One region of the Streptomyces sp. NPDC050619 genome, then DNA from elsewhere that is predicted to be linked to it. Evidence: riboswitches for the same ligand, from Rfam matches in the RefSeq annotation. Region 1 holds a riboswitch; each other region holds the start of a gene.
What was found. A riboswitch is a leader RNA that binds a small molecule or an ion and turns the genes downstream of it on or off. The one in region 1 is predicted to bind cyclic di-AMP.

Region 1 (3,241 bases):
CTCCAGTGCCCCGATCGACTACGTGAAGTGGGACTTCAACCGCTGCTTCACCGACGCGGGCTGGCCCGGCGAGCCCTACCCGCAGCGCCTGTGGGTCGACCATGTGCACGCCCTGTACCGCCTGTTGGACCGGCTGCGGGCCGCCCACCCCGGCGTCGCCTTCGAGTCCTGCTCGGGCGGCGGCGGCCGGATCGACCTCGGCGTGCTGAGCCGCACGGACCAGGTGTGGACCTCGGACAACACCGACCCGCTCGACCGGCTCGCCATCCAGCACGGTTTCAGTCAGATCCACCCCGCCCGGGTCATGGCCGCCTGGGTCACCGACAGCCCCAACACCCAGCTCAACGGCCGGATCAGCTCCCTGCGCCTCCGGTTTGTCAGTGCCATGGCCGGGGTGCTCGGGGTCGGCGGAGACCTCGCCGAGTGGACCGAGGAGGAGCTGGCCGAGGCCCGCGAGTGGGTGACCCTCTACAAGGAGATCCGGCCCCTCGTGCAGCGCGGCGACCTCTACCGGCTGCGCCCTCCGCAGGGCGGGCTGAGTGCGGTGCAGTACGTGCTGGGTGACGAGGCGGTCGTCCTCGCCTGGCTCGAGGCGCAGCACTACGGCGAGCCCGTCCCGGCGCTGCGACTGCGCGGCCTCGACCCGACAGCCTCGTATGAATGCCGCGAAACGGGCGAAGTTCACCGGGGGGCCGTACTGCTGCACCACGGGCTGCGGACAGGGCTGCGCGGTGACCTTGATGCGACGGTTCTCCGGCTCCGCCGCATCTGAGAGCTCTGTCCTAATTAGCGCCTTGAGTCCAACTCCTGGTGAATTGGCGGGACCTGGCGAGGAGGCACGTGAGGAGCGTCATATTCGTGACCGTGTGTCGCCCGTCATGTTCACGTAATTCACACGCTTTTCAAGGGTGTTTGAGCTGAAGGGCGCTCTTTCAATTCACGGAGGGTGACGGGAATTCTCACAGGGGATCAAGAAGAAACGCATTCACGGGGAACCTCTCGCTTGTCCCTTTGCGTCTTAGTCGCTTACGTTCACCACCGATCCGGACGGACGCCCAATCCTGCCGCCGCCCGGAGCCCGCACACTCACCCGTCCACGGCAGGAGCGGGGGACCCACAGGTAGAACCGCCTGTTCCGGTCTCCGGAACAGGCTAGGGGTAAAGCCGTGCTTCGGCATGGCCGGGCATCTCCAGTCCGCACCCGACAGCTCACCTCGCAGGCGCCGGAGAGGAATTCACCATGCCCGCGAAGGGTAAGCACCGCCGCCCCAAGTCCCAGCGTTTCACCCGTTCCATCGCCGTTGCCGGAACCGGCGGTGCCGCGCTCGCCCTCCCGCTTCTGGGGGCCACCGGCGCCCATGCCGCCCCCGCGCAGTCCGTTTCGGAAAAGGCCGTTCAGTCGTCCGTTCCGGCCGCCGAGAAGAAGGTGGCTGAAAAGCCGGTGGCTGGAAAGAAGGCTGCCGCGAAGACGTATTCGGTTCGGGCCGGCGACTATCTCGCGAAGATCGCCGAGGAGCAGAGCGTCAGCGGTGGCTGGCACAAGCTCTACGCCGACAATCGTGAGGCGGTCGGGGACAACCCGTCGTTGATCCATCCCGGTCTGAAGCTCGCGATCGGCAAGAAGGCCACGACGAGTACCGCCAAGACCGGGTCGTCGCCCTCTTCGTCGTCGTCCAAGCCTTCGCCCAAGCCCAAGTCGAAGTCGTCGTCCGCGCCGAAGGCGTCCTCCTCGGCGAAGACCGAGTCGGCCGCGCAGACGACCGACAACGCCAGCGGCTTCACGCTCCCGGTGGGTGGTGCCTCCGTCGGTACCGGGTACCGGGTCGCGGGTAGCATGTGGTCCAGCGGTTACCACACCGGCGTCGACTTCGTCGTCCCGACCGGCACCTCGCTCAAGGCCGTCGGCGCGGGCACGGTCGTCTCCGCGGGCTGGGGCGGTGCGTACGGCAACCAGGTCGTCATCAGGCTCGCCGACGGCTACTACGCGCAGTACGCCCACCTGTCCTCGCTCTCCGTCTCGTCCGGTCAGACCGTGACCGCGGGGCAGCAGGTCGGCCTCTCCGGTGCGACCGGCAACGTGACCGGCCCGCACCTGCACTTCGAGATCCGCACCACGCCGGACTACGGCTCGGACGTGGACCCGGTCGCCTACCTCCGTTCGAAGGGCGTCGCCGTCGGCTGACGCCCCACCGACCACCTGTCTGACACGCTGCCGAAGGCCGGACCCCGATCCCCGGGTCCGGCCTTCGGTATGCCCGGGCGGGGAGAGGGGGGACACTGTGAACTCTGAAGCGGTGCAAGCGCTTTCCCTCTCCGCTTCTCTCTCCACTTCGCTCTCCACATCCGAAGGAGCCGTATCCCGTGACGACCACGCGTAGAGCTTTCGGCGCCCTGGCCGCCGGTGCCGCCGTCGCCGCCCTCACCCCCGGCACCGCGAGCGCCGGACCTCGCCACCGCCGGCTCATCGCCCACGACGACTTCCGCCGCGGCCTCGGCAAGTGGGCCGTCGAACTCCAGGACGGCGGCACCGTCACCGCAGCCCGGGGCGTGCTGGAGATCGACGTGCCGAGCGGTGCGACGGTCTGGTTCAAGCAGCGGCTCGAGGGGCCCTACGTCCTGGAGTACACCGCCACGCCGGTGTCGGAGGGCGGGGTCAACGACCGGGTCTCGGACCTCAACAACTTCTGGAACGCCACCGACGTGCGCTCTCCGGAGGACCTCTTCGCCACCCCGAGGGGCGGGGCGCTGGAGGAGTACGACTACCTCAGGACGTACTACGCCGGCTACGGCGCCAACTACAACACCACGACCCGGCTGCGCCGCTACGTCGGCGAGGCGGGCGTGCGTCCGCTCGTCTACGACTACACCGAGCCGCTGCTGGTGGCGAACCGGCCGCACCGGGTCCGCGTCGTCTCCGACGGCTCGACGGTCCAGTGGTGGAACAACGGGCGGCTCGTGTTCGACTACCGAGACCCGGAGCCGTACACGAGTGGGCACTTCGCGTTCCGGACGGTGTGGAGTCATTTCCGGATCGCCGAATTCCGGGTGTGGCAGTCGCGGTAGTTGCCGCCTCAACAGCGGTGGTGGGAGGGGTATTCCTGGTTTGACCAACACTTGAAGGGTGGCTTATCTCACCGCTCGTCAACCCCTTATTACGGTCGCGTAGGTCACATCCGAAGGGGAATCATGGGCTGTTGTGGCAGACGATTCGAAGAATGACAACAGATCAGGGATCGGGTCG
Region 2 (3,241 bases), on a different contig from region 1:
GATGCAGGGACAGGCGAGCGATCTGGCCATCCAGGCCGACGAGTTGCTCCGCGTGCGCTCCCGCCTGGAGGAACTGCTCGTCAAGCACAGCGGCCGCAGCCCGGAGCAGGTGAACGCCGACATCGAGCGGGAGAAGATCCTGGACGCGCCGGGAGCGCTGGAGTACGGCCTCGCGGACCACATCATCCCGAGCCGCAAGACCACCATCGCCCCGCCCACCGGGAGGTGAGCGGCCGGTGCTCCCACCCGAACTGCCGCCCCTGCCCGCCCTGACGCGCGCCGAGGGCGAGGTGATCGACCGTTACCTCGACGTGGTCGACCTGCTCGGCCGTATCAACCCGGGCCGGCACGGAGACACATACGGCGGCCTGCGCGCCGCACAGGCGCTGGTCGCCAAGGCGACGCAGCTGCGGGAAGCGCTGGCGCTGATGCACCGTCGGGGCGAGACCGAGCTGCACGCCGACACGCTGGCGCGCGCGCTGCGTGTGCTGGACGGGGAGCGCCGCACGGCTCGCGTCACGGTGCCGCCGCTCTCCGACAGTTGACGGGACCCGCCACCCGGTCCGGACGAATCGCCCTGCTGACGGAGCGTCCGGACCGGAGTTGAAACGAACCGAACGGCGTACCCCTGTTCGGCGTAGACGTGGCTCTCTTCACGGGCCCGTCCAAGTTGCACAACACGCGTGGCCCGAGGGCGCAATGAGGTACTCCGGTGCTGGTCCGGGCGTCCTCGGGGCTCTCGACACCCCTTCGAACACGGGGGTGTCCACCCGAACGGGTGAGTGGTGAGGAACAACACAAACCCCGGGTTCCGTTGGGATATTCGGACATCCGTGAGTGAGGATCCCTGTCTGACGACAAGCCCCCGCCGCAGCGGCGGGGCGGTCCGGGCGGACGCCGAGTCCTGCCGCCGCCCGGATACCCGGTCGACAGGAGTGGATCGGCAGGAGTGGAGGACCCAGGCACGACGGGTCGCCGGAACGGTCACGCCATGACCGGGCCGAGCATCCCTTGGGGTGAAGCCGCAGCCGCGGCCGGGCAACTTCGCCAGCCCGAATCCGACAGGTCATCCTTCACAGGCGGCTGACGAAGGGTTGCGCATGACCGCGCTCAATCGTGTCCCGTCGCTCATGGTCCGGGCCTCTACCGCCTCGGCCCTCACCATCGCCGCAGTGGGCGGCTCCGTCGTGGTCCCGGGTGTCGCATCGGACGCCGCGGCCGCCACGACGGCGACGAAGGCACTTCAAGTCGCGGCCTCGAAGAAGGGCTCGCCGTACAAGTACGGCGCCACCGGACCGCGCCGGTTCGACTGCTCGGGGCTCACGCTGTACTCGTTCAAGAAGGCGGGCAAGAAGCTGCCCCGTACCGCGGCCCAGCAGTACAACAAGACGCGCCACATCTCCGTCAAGAGCCGCAAGGCCGGAGACCTGGTGTTCTTCCACTCGGGCTCGTCCGTGTACCACGTCGGCATCTACGCCGGGAAGGGAAAGATCTGGCACGCCCCGAAGACCGGGGACGTGGTCAGGCTGCAGAAGATCTGGACGAAGAGCGTCTGGTACGGCCGGGTCAGCTGACCGACCTCCCGCGGGGCGGCGGCGACCTGACACGCCGTCGCTCCCCGCGGGGCCCCGGAGCATGACATGGGCCCAGGTGGTTACTCGCTCCCGTATGCCCGACCACCACCGCCCCTGCACCGCGCGCAACGAGACGCCGCTCGAGCGGGCCGACCGCAACTTCGGCGAGCTGCTCCAGGAACTGCGCGTCACCCAGACCGGGGTGCAGATCCTGTTCGCCTTCCTGCTGACGCTGGCCTTCACCCCGCGCTTCCCGTCCCTCGACACGGTCCAGCGCGCCACCTACGTGGTCACGCTCCTGCTCGCGGTCCTCGCGGCGGCACTCTTCACGGCGCCGGCCGCGCTGCACCGCTCCCTCTTCCAGCGGGGTGCCAAGCCCCGCATCGTGCAGGTCTCCTCACGGCTCGCCGCCGTCGGCATGGGGGTCCTGGTGCTGGCGTTCACCGGCTCGGTGCTGCTCGTGGTGGACGTGACGACCGGCCGGGCCGGCGGGGTGGCCGCCGCCGCGGCGACCCTGCTCGTGTGCCTCGGCCTGTGGGGGCTGCTCCCCCGGCTGGTGCGGCGGGCCGGACAGGCCGGGGAGCACCGGACGGTCAGGCCGCCCACACCGGCTCGAGGAGGAGCACCGCACCGAGAACTGTCAGCGCGCCGCCGGTGACACCCTCGACCACCCGGGAGGCACGCGGCCCGCGCAGCCACCGGCCGAGCCGGTCGACCAGCAGGGCCACGGCCGGGAACCACACCAGGGCGAGGACGACCACGATCAGCGCGAGCACCAGCGTCCTCGGCAGCGCGGGGGGCCGGCCGGCACGAACTGCGGCAGCAGGCTGAGGAAGGTGATGGGCGCCTTGGGGTTGAGCGCGTTGGTGACGAAGCCCTGGCGCAGCGGACGGGCGGCGGACACCGCCCCGACGGGCAACTCCGAACGTGGCCACCGCAGTGCCCGCAGCGTGCGCACCCCCAGGTACAGCACGTAGGCGCCGCCCAGCAGTCGCAGCGTACGGAACAACGCCGGTACGGCGGTCAGCACCGCGGCGACCCCCGCCACCGCCAGCGCGGTGTGCAGGAGCAGCCCGCCCGTGATCCCGAGCGCGCAGGCGATGCCGGCCCGGCGGGAGATCAGGGCATTGCGTACGACCACGGTGAAGTCGGCGCCCGGCATGGCAATCATGCCCGCGGCGACACCGGTGAAGGCGAGGAGCTGTCCGTCCATGCGCCCAGCCTGCCGGGCGGGAGCCTTCAACAGGTATTTCGATTAGCCTGAGGAATCCTTAAGCATCGGTTTAGGCAGCACCGCTTCAGGCATGCCGGTTCAGGCAAGAGGAGAGCGCCGTGTACGACCCGATCCGGCTCGCCGCTCTCGTGGCGGTCTCCGAGGCCGGGTCGATCACCCGGGCCGCCGAGCGCCTGGGGTACACGACGCCCGCCCTCTCCCAGCAACTGGCCAAGCTGGAACGGGAGGCGGGCACCGCGCTGCTCGTCCGGCACCATCGCGGGGCACGGCTGACGGATGCGGGCGAGGTGCTGGTGGCACGGGCCCGCCGGGTGCTCGACGAGTTGGACCGGGCTCGGCACGAACTGGCGCGGCTGGCCGGGCTGTCCGGGGGCCGGCTCCGGCTCGGCACCTTCCCGACCGCCGGGATCCATCTGCTGCCGCCGGTGCTCAG
Region 3 (3,241 bases), on a different contig from region 1:
TCGCCGCGGGGAATCCGGAGTATCCGCTCAAGGTCACGGTCAGCGGGTCGGGCGAGCTCGATCCGACGGCGAAGTTCTGGCACACGGGTGGGGAGAAGATCGTCTATACGACGGAGGAGGGGGCGGGGCGGGTTCGGGGGGTGGGGCTGACGGCGGAGGTGGTGCCTCTGGTTTCTCAGGGTGGTGAACTGGACTGGCGGCTGTTGCTGGAGCATCTGTACGACGTCCGGGGGGTCCGCCGTCTGATGGTCGAGGGCGGCGGGCAGATCCACACCCAGCTGCTCCGGCAGGGCCTCGCCGACGAGCTCCAGCTGGTGCTGGCCCCGCTGTTCGTCGGCGATCCGGACGCGCCCCGGCTGTTCGGGCCGGGTGTGTATCAGCGTGGACGGCTCCGGCTCGTGGAGACGCGGCCCATCGGCGACGTGGTCCTCATCCGGTACGAGCCGACGGCACCCGGCACCGGCAGCCTCCCGTCCGCCGCCGACCGGCACTGGCTGGCCCGCGCCTGCGAGCTGGCGGCCCTGTGCCCGCCCTCGGAGACGGCGTTCAGCGTGGGCGCGGTGGTGGTGGCGGCCGACGGGACGGAGCTGGCGCGGGGGTACTCCCGGGAGGGCGATCCGGTCGTGCACGCGGAGGAGGCGGCGCTGGCGAAGATCGGGCCGGGGGATGTGCGGCTGGCGTCCGCGACGGTCTACAGCAGCCTGGAGCCGTGCGCTCGGCGGGCGTCCCGGCCGGTGCCGTGTGCTCGGCTGATTCTGGAGGCGGGGGTGCGGCGGGTGGTGACTGCTTGGCGAGAGCCGGAGACGTTTGTGGCGGGGGCCGATGGGAGTGGGGTGCTGGTGGGGGCAGGGGCGGAGGTGGTTCTGCTGCCCGAGTTCGAGGAGCTGGCGAAGGTGCCGAATCGGCATCTGTTGCGCTAGCTGTATTGATCACGAGCGCCTCTTGGCGCCGGGGCAGGTGAGTGTCTTCAGCCCGGCCGGGGCTGGAAATTCTTCGTCGAAACGGGGTGGAAGCCGTCGTAAAACACCCCGTAAAGGGCAGTGGACGAAAACCCGTGTACTTCGGCCCCCGCAGATGGCGTATGCTGGTCTTACAACGACGCGGGGTGGAGCAGCTCGGTAGCTCGCTGGGCTCATAACCCAGAGGTCGCAGGTTCAAATCCTGTCCCCGCTACTGAAGGCCGAGGGCCGGAATCCGAAAGGGTTCCGGCCCTCGGTGCGTTTCGGTACGACGGCCGGCAGGGCGGGCTCGATCGCCGTCACCCCGCGTGAACGCGTCGTCCCGCTCCGATAACAACTGACATACCGTCAATACCTGTGAGCTTCCTGAGCCTTGGTCAACTCGCCCGATTTTCGCCGGTCATGGGCCGTTAGTCCCACGGGAAAACGTTAATGATCAAGCGGAACAGCTTGGAATCGAGCCCCCTGGTCTATTAACGTTCGATAACGCAGCGCGGTCGTCCCAGCCGTCACAAGAGGCGGCTCCGTGCGCACGCGCCGAATTCCGCAAGGGAACCGGGGAACCACCACCTTGGGGTGAATCGCGCGGATGCCACCGTGAACTCACGGCTGGTATACGCGCGTAGGAGACCTTCCTGCTCCGAACCCGTCAGCTAACCCGGTAGGCGAGAAGGAAGGAAAGGAGTACGCCCCACGTGGCGTCCAACCGGCCTGCCCCAGAAGCCCCGTTCGTGCCCAGCCAGCGCGACACCGAGACATTCGGCTACGGCACTTACCAAAACGACGAGGGCCCCTGGGAGGAGTGGAACCCCACCGAGGATTCCCTCCGCCCCGTACGTGGCCGGCATCGTGTCGCCAAGCAGCGCGGCGGAATCGCCCGCAGCTCCACCGTCCTGGGCGTCGGCGTCATAGCCGCCGTCGGCGCGGGCGGCATGGCCAGCGCGCAGACCGGCACTCCGCCGGTCTCGATCTCCCTGCCCGACCTGCCCAATGTGGGCTCCCTCCTCTCGGACGACGTCGCGGACGAGGCCGAGACCACCACCGCGCTCAGCAGCGTCGCCGAGACCTCCACCGACGACACCGCGCAGAGTGCCTCGGACGCCGGTGAGGCGCTGCGGACCCGGATCATGGCCCAGGTCGAGCAGCAGCAGGACCAGGTCGAGAGCAAGGCCGCCGCCCAGGCCGTGGCCGCCGCCGAGAAGGAGGCCGCCGCGGCGGCCGCCAAGGCGGAGCAGGAGGCCAAGGCCAAGGCCGCCGCCGCGAAGAAGAAGGCGGAGGAGGAGGCCGAGCGGAAGGCCGAGGCCGAGCGCCTCGCCGAGCTGGCCAAGCAGTTCACGCTGCCGACCTCCTCGTACACCATCACCAGCACCTTCGGCCAGGCCGGCTCCCTCTGGTCGTCCGGCTACCACACCGGCCTCGACTTCGCCGCGCCCACGGGCACGCTCATCAAGGCGATCCACTCCGGCACGATCACGCAGGCCGGCTGGGACGGGTCGTACGGCTACAAGACGGTGCTCACCCTCGAGGACGGCACGGAACTCTGGTACGCCCACCAGTCGTCGATCAGTGTCAGCGTCGGCCAGAAGGTCAGCACGGGTGAGGTGATCGGCCGCGTGGGCGCCACCGGGAACGTCACCGGTGCCCACCTCCACCTCGAAGTCCACTCGGGCGGTGCCGACTCCGGGATCGACCCGATGGCCTGGCTGCGGAGCAAGGGCGTCAACCCCTGAGCCACACCGACCTTCTGATCACCGGCGGTCCTGACGGCGTCCTTGCGACGTCAGGGCTGCCGGTCTTCGGTGTATGCGGAATACAGGCTGGTGGGGCGGGTGTTGAAGAGGAGCATGACTTCTCCTGCTCCTGCTCCTTCGCTTCGCAAGCTCGGTTCCTCGGACCTTGAGGTCTTCCCGCTGTCCCTCGGCGGCAATGTCTTCGGCTGGACCGCCGACGAGGCGGAGTCCTTCGCCGTGCTCGACGCCTACACGGCCGCGGGCGGCAACTTCGTCGACACCGCCGACTCCTACTCGGCGTGGGTCGACGGCAACAAGGGCGGCGAGTCCGAGACCGTCATCGGCAAGTGGCTCAAGGCGCGCGGCAACCGCTCCGACGTCGTGATCGCCACGAAGGTCAGCCAGCACCCCGACTACCGGGGCCTGTCGGCCGCCAACATCAAGGCCGCCGCCGACGCCTCGCTGCGCCGCCTGGACACCGACTACATCGACCTCTACTACACCCACTTCGACCAGCCCGACGTGCCGGTCGAGGAGATCATCGGCGCGCTC
Region 4 (3,241 bases), on a different contig from region 1:
CCTCCTCGCCACCGGCGTCGAGGAACTCCTCCGCTACGACGGCCCCGTCGAGCTCGCCACCTGGCGCTTCGCCACCCGGCCGGTCACCCTCGGCGGGCAGGACATCGCACCCGGCGACCCCGTCCTCGTCGTCCTCGCCGCCGCGGACCGGGATCCGGAGCGGTTCGCCGATCCGGATGTGCTCGATCTCTCCCGCGGCGACAACCAGCACCTCGGGTACGGGCACGGCATCCACTACTGCCTCGGCGCCCCGCTCGCCCGTCTGGAGGCGCAGACCGCCCTCGCCACGCTGCTCACGCGCCTTCCCGACCTGCAACTCGGAGGGGATTCAGCCGATTTGCGCTGGCGCGGAGGGCTCATCATGCGCGGACTGCGTACGCTGCCCGTCGCGTTCACGCCCCGTGGTCGACTGCTCCCACCTGCGTAAAGGTGACATGCCTTCACGTCTGTGATCTTCACGTGATCTGTGCGGCATTAACTTGTGACAAGTAATCGTGTGCCTATACGTTCACGGATCAGCGCGACACCTAGCCGCACACCCGTCGCGCCGGTCACAGTTGTCTCGGGAAAGGCCTCCGTATGCTCTCCGGGAACGGTCGTCACCGTCGCCCCCGCCAGGCTCCGGCTCTGCTCGTCGCGGCCGGAGTGACCGGCTCCGCCATCGCGATCCCGCTCCTCGGCGCCACCGGCGCGAGCGCGGCCAGCGGCACCACATGGGACCAGGTCGCGAACTGCGAGACCGGCGGATCCTGGAGCGCGAACAAGGGCGACGGGTACTACGGCGGGCTCCACCTGGCCCAGGAGGACTGGGAGAAGTACGGCGGCCTCGACTACGCCTCGAGCGCCGACCAGGCCAGCCGCTCCCAGCAGATAGCCGTCGCCGAGAAGGTCCTCGCCGACAAGGGTGTCGGCTACTGGCGGACCTGCGGGCTGCTCAACGGGCTCGACAAGGACTCCGGTTCGGCCGATGTCGACACGGGGCTGGCGGATGGCTCGAGTTCGGGTAATTCATCCAGTTCGTCTGGTTCATCTGGTCCATCCGACTCGTCTGGCTTGTCCGATTCATCGGAATCGTCGTCGAATTCCTCCGCGGACGCTTCCACGCCACCCGCGTCACCCTCTCCGTCCGACGACCCGTCGGACCCGTCGAACGCGAAGGACAATTCGACCAAGTCCGACGCATCCGGTGATTCCGACCCGGGCTCCAGTGACTCACAGGACTCCGACAGCTCCTCCACGGGTGCGGCCGGACAGGACGGCTCCGACAACTCCTGGCAAGAGGGCGGCCTTTCGAGTCTGGTGGACACCGGAGCCCTCACCGCCGGCCGGCATCGCGGAGGCAGTGCCGATGAAGGCGCGGCCGACACCGACACCTCCACGGGCCGTCACGCGGCTCCCGGCGACTCGTACACCGTCCGTTCCGGAGACACTCTCGCGTCCATCGCCGACTCCCTTGGCGTCCAGGGCGGATGGCGTGCCCTCTACGAGACGAACAAAAAGGCGATCGGTGCCGACCCGGGGCATATCGTCGCCGGTCAGACGCTCGAAGTCGGTGCTGAACAGGGCAAAAGGTAGCGGGAGTTCGCGTCACACTTCGCCACTGAATGTCCGGTTTGGTGAAAGTGTGGGATGAGTCTCAGAAGCCCTGATCGTCTTTGAAATTCCGCCGATCGCGTGTCTACGGTCAGGACCGCTCGTCACCACGAGCCCCGGTAGCCGCAACGCCGAATCCTGCCAGCGGCCGCACGGGAACAGTCGTCGCTGAACAGCGCCGAAGGCAGGAGCGGGGGACCCAAGGTAGGCGCCGGGACCAGGACTTGAGGCAACTCGAGACCGGAACCGGCTAGGGGTGAAGTCGCGCACCGAACGGTGTGCGGCCGGGCAACTCAACCGGCCCGAACCCGACAGCTCACCTCGCAGGCGTCGGTGAGGGGATCTCTCCATGCTGTTTTCCGGCAAGGGCAAGCACCGCCGTCCGAGCAAGACCACTCGCGCCATCGCCATCGCCGGTGTCACCGGCGCGGCCGTCGCCGCCCCGCTGATGGCCTCCGGCACCGCCTCCGCCGCCACCGCCTCCGAGTGGGACACCGTCGCCCAGTGCGAGTCCGGCGGCAACTGGTCCATCAACACCGGCAACGGCTACTACGGCGGTCTTCAGTTCTCCGCCTCCACCTGGGCCGCGTACGGCGGCACGCAGTACGCCTCCACGGCCAACCTGGCCTCCAAGGCGCAGCAGATAGCCGTCGCCGAGAAGGTCCTCGCCGCCCAGGGCAAGGGTGCCTGGCCGCACTGCGGCACGGGTCTGTCGAGCGGCGGCTACAACGGTGGCAGCGCCGACTCCTCGTCGAGCGGCTCCAGCAACTCCTCGCAGAGCCAGAGCCAGGGCACCGACACCAGCAGCCGCTCCACCACCGAGCAGCCGGCCTCCCGCTCCGCCGAGCGCCCGGCCGCCAAGAAGACCGTCACCACCCCGACCGGCAAGAAGGTCAAGAAGGGCGACGGCGAGTACAAGGTCGTCAAGGGCGACACCCTCAGCTCGATCGCCGAGGAGCACGACGTCGCCGGCGGCTGGCAGAAGGTGTTCAAGCTGAACAAGGACATCGTCGACCAGGCCGACCTGATCTTCCCGGGCCAGCAGCTGCACCTGAAGTGACACGCGGCTCGTAGCCGTCCCCACGGGCTCCCCGCTCCGGTGCGTCATCCCCCGTACGCACCGGGGCGGGGCTTTTTTGAGTCCTCTTTGAGTCCTCATCCTTTGTTCCGTCTCTTTGTTCCGTTCGGAAACAATTTACTCTCGGTTCTGTCCATGAGGTGGTCGACGGACCGGCCGATGGCCCGGAGGCGGTTAGGCTCGGTCTCGCAGAGCCGACCGCGGCCCCCGTTCGCTACGGGCCTCGTGGCCCTGCTGACCCGCGTCACATCCAAGAAGGAGATGCTCGTGCCGTCCATCGACGTCGTCGTAGCCCGGGAAATCCTGGACTCCCGAGGCAACCCCACGGTCGAGGTCGAGGTCGGCCTCGACGACGGCAGCACCGGTCGTGCCGCCGTCCCGTCCGGCGCCTCCACGGGCGCCTTCGAGGCCATCGAGCTCCGTGACGGCGACCCCAACCGCTACCAGGGCAAGGGTGTCGAGAAGGCCGTCCTGGCCGTCATCGAGCAGATCGGCCCGGAGCTGGTCGGCTACGACGCCACCGAGCAGCGCCTGATCGACCAGGCCATGTTCGACCTGGACGCCACCGAC

Region 2: linked by a shared signal. The riboswitch ahead of AB0I77_RS22735 (C40 family peptidase) and the one ahead of AB0I77_RS38320 (LysM peptidoglycan-binding domain-containing M23 family metallopeptidase) in region 1 are both predicted to bind cyclic di-AMP.
Region 3: linked by a shared signal. The riboswitch ahead of AB0I77_RS29440 (M23 family metallopeptidase) and the one ahead of AB0I77_RS38320 (LysM peptidoglycan-binding domain-containing M23 family metallopeptidase) in region 1 are both predicted to bind cyclic di-AMP.
Region 4: linked by a shared signal. The riboswitch ahead of AB0I77_RS35135 (transglycosylase family protein) and the one ahead of AB0I77_RS38320 (LysM peptidoglycan-binding domain-containing M23 family metallopeptidase) in region 1 are both predicted to bind cyclic di-AMP.

What each region holds. Positions count from the first base shown of each region.
Region 1 is NZ_JBFAIR010000031.1:39,574-42,814, reverse strand. Features, by position in the region: gene AB0I77_RS38325 (alpha-galactosidase) at 1-772, shown strand, start outside; cyclic di-AMP (ydaO/yuaA leader) riboswitch at 1,078-1,236, shown strand; gene AB0I77_RS38320 (LysM peptidoglycan-binding domain-containing M23 family metallopeptidase) at 1,241-2,182, shown strand; gene AB0I77_RS38315 (DUF6250 domain-containing protein) at 2,362-3,063, shown strand; gene AB0I77_RS38310 (SGNH/GDSL hydrolase family protein) at 3,197-3,241, shown strand, end outside.
Region 2 is NZ_JBFAIR010000013.1:215,474-218,714, forward strand. Features, by position in the region: gene AB0I77_RS22725 (ATP-dependent Clp protease proteolytic subunit) at 1-229, shown strand, start outside; gene AB0I77_RS22730 (hypothetical protein) at 237-545, shown strand; cyclic di-AMP (ydaO/yuaA leader) riboswitch at 886-1,097, shown strand; gene AB0I77_RS22735 (C40 family peptidase) at 1,101-1,574, shown strand; gene AB0I77_RS22740 (DUF6328 family protein) at 1,669-2,232, shown strand; partial or broken gene AB0I77_RS22745 (LysE family translocator) at 2,168-2,787, opposite strand; gene AB0I77_RS22750 (LysR family transcriptional regulator) at 2,907-3,241, shown strand, end outside.
Region 3 is NZ_JBFAIR010000020.1:21,807-25,047, reverse strand. Features, by position in the region: gene AB0I77_RS29450 (dihydrofolate reductase family protein) at 1-920, shown strand, start outside; tRNA gene AB0I77_RS29445 (tRNA-Met) at 1,100-1,173, shown strand; cyclic di-AMP (ydaO/yuaA leader) riboswitch at 1,485-1,642, shown strand; gene AB0I77_RS29440 (M23 family metallopeptidase) at 1,655-2,689, shown strand; gene AB0I77_RS29435 (aldo/keto reductase) at 2,804-3,241, shown strand, end outside.
Region 4 is NZ_JBFAIR010000026.1:134,612-137,852, reverse strand. Features, by position in the region: gene AB0I77_RS35145 (cytochrome P450) at 1-427, shown strand, start outside; gene AB0I77_RS35140 (transglycosylase family protein) at 580-1,575, shown strand; cyclic di-AMP (ydaO/yuaA leader) riboswitch at 1,760-1,938, shown strand; gene AB0I77_RS35135 (transglycosylase family protein) at 1,943-2,653, shown strand; gene eno (phosphopyruvate hydratase) at 2,933-3,241, shown strand, end outside.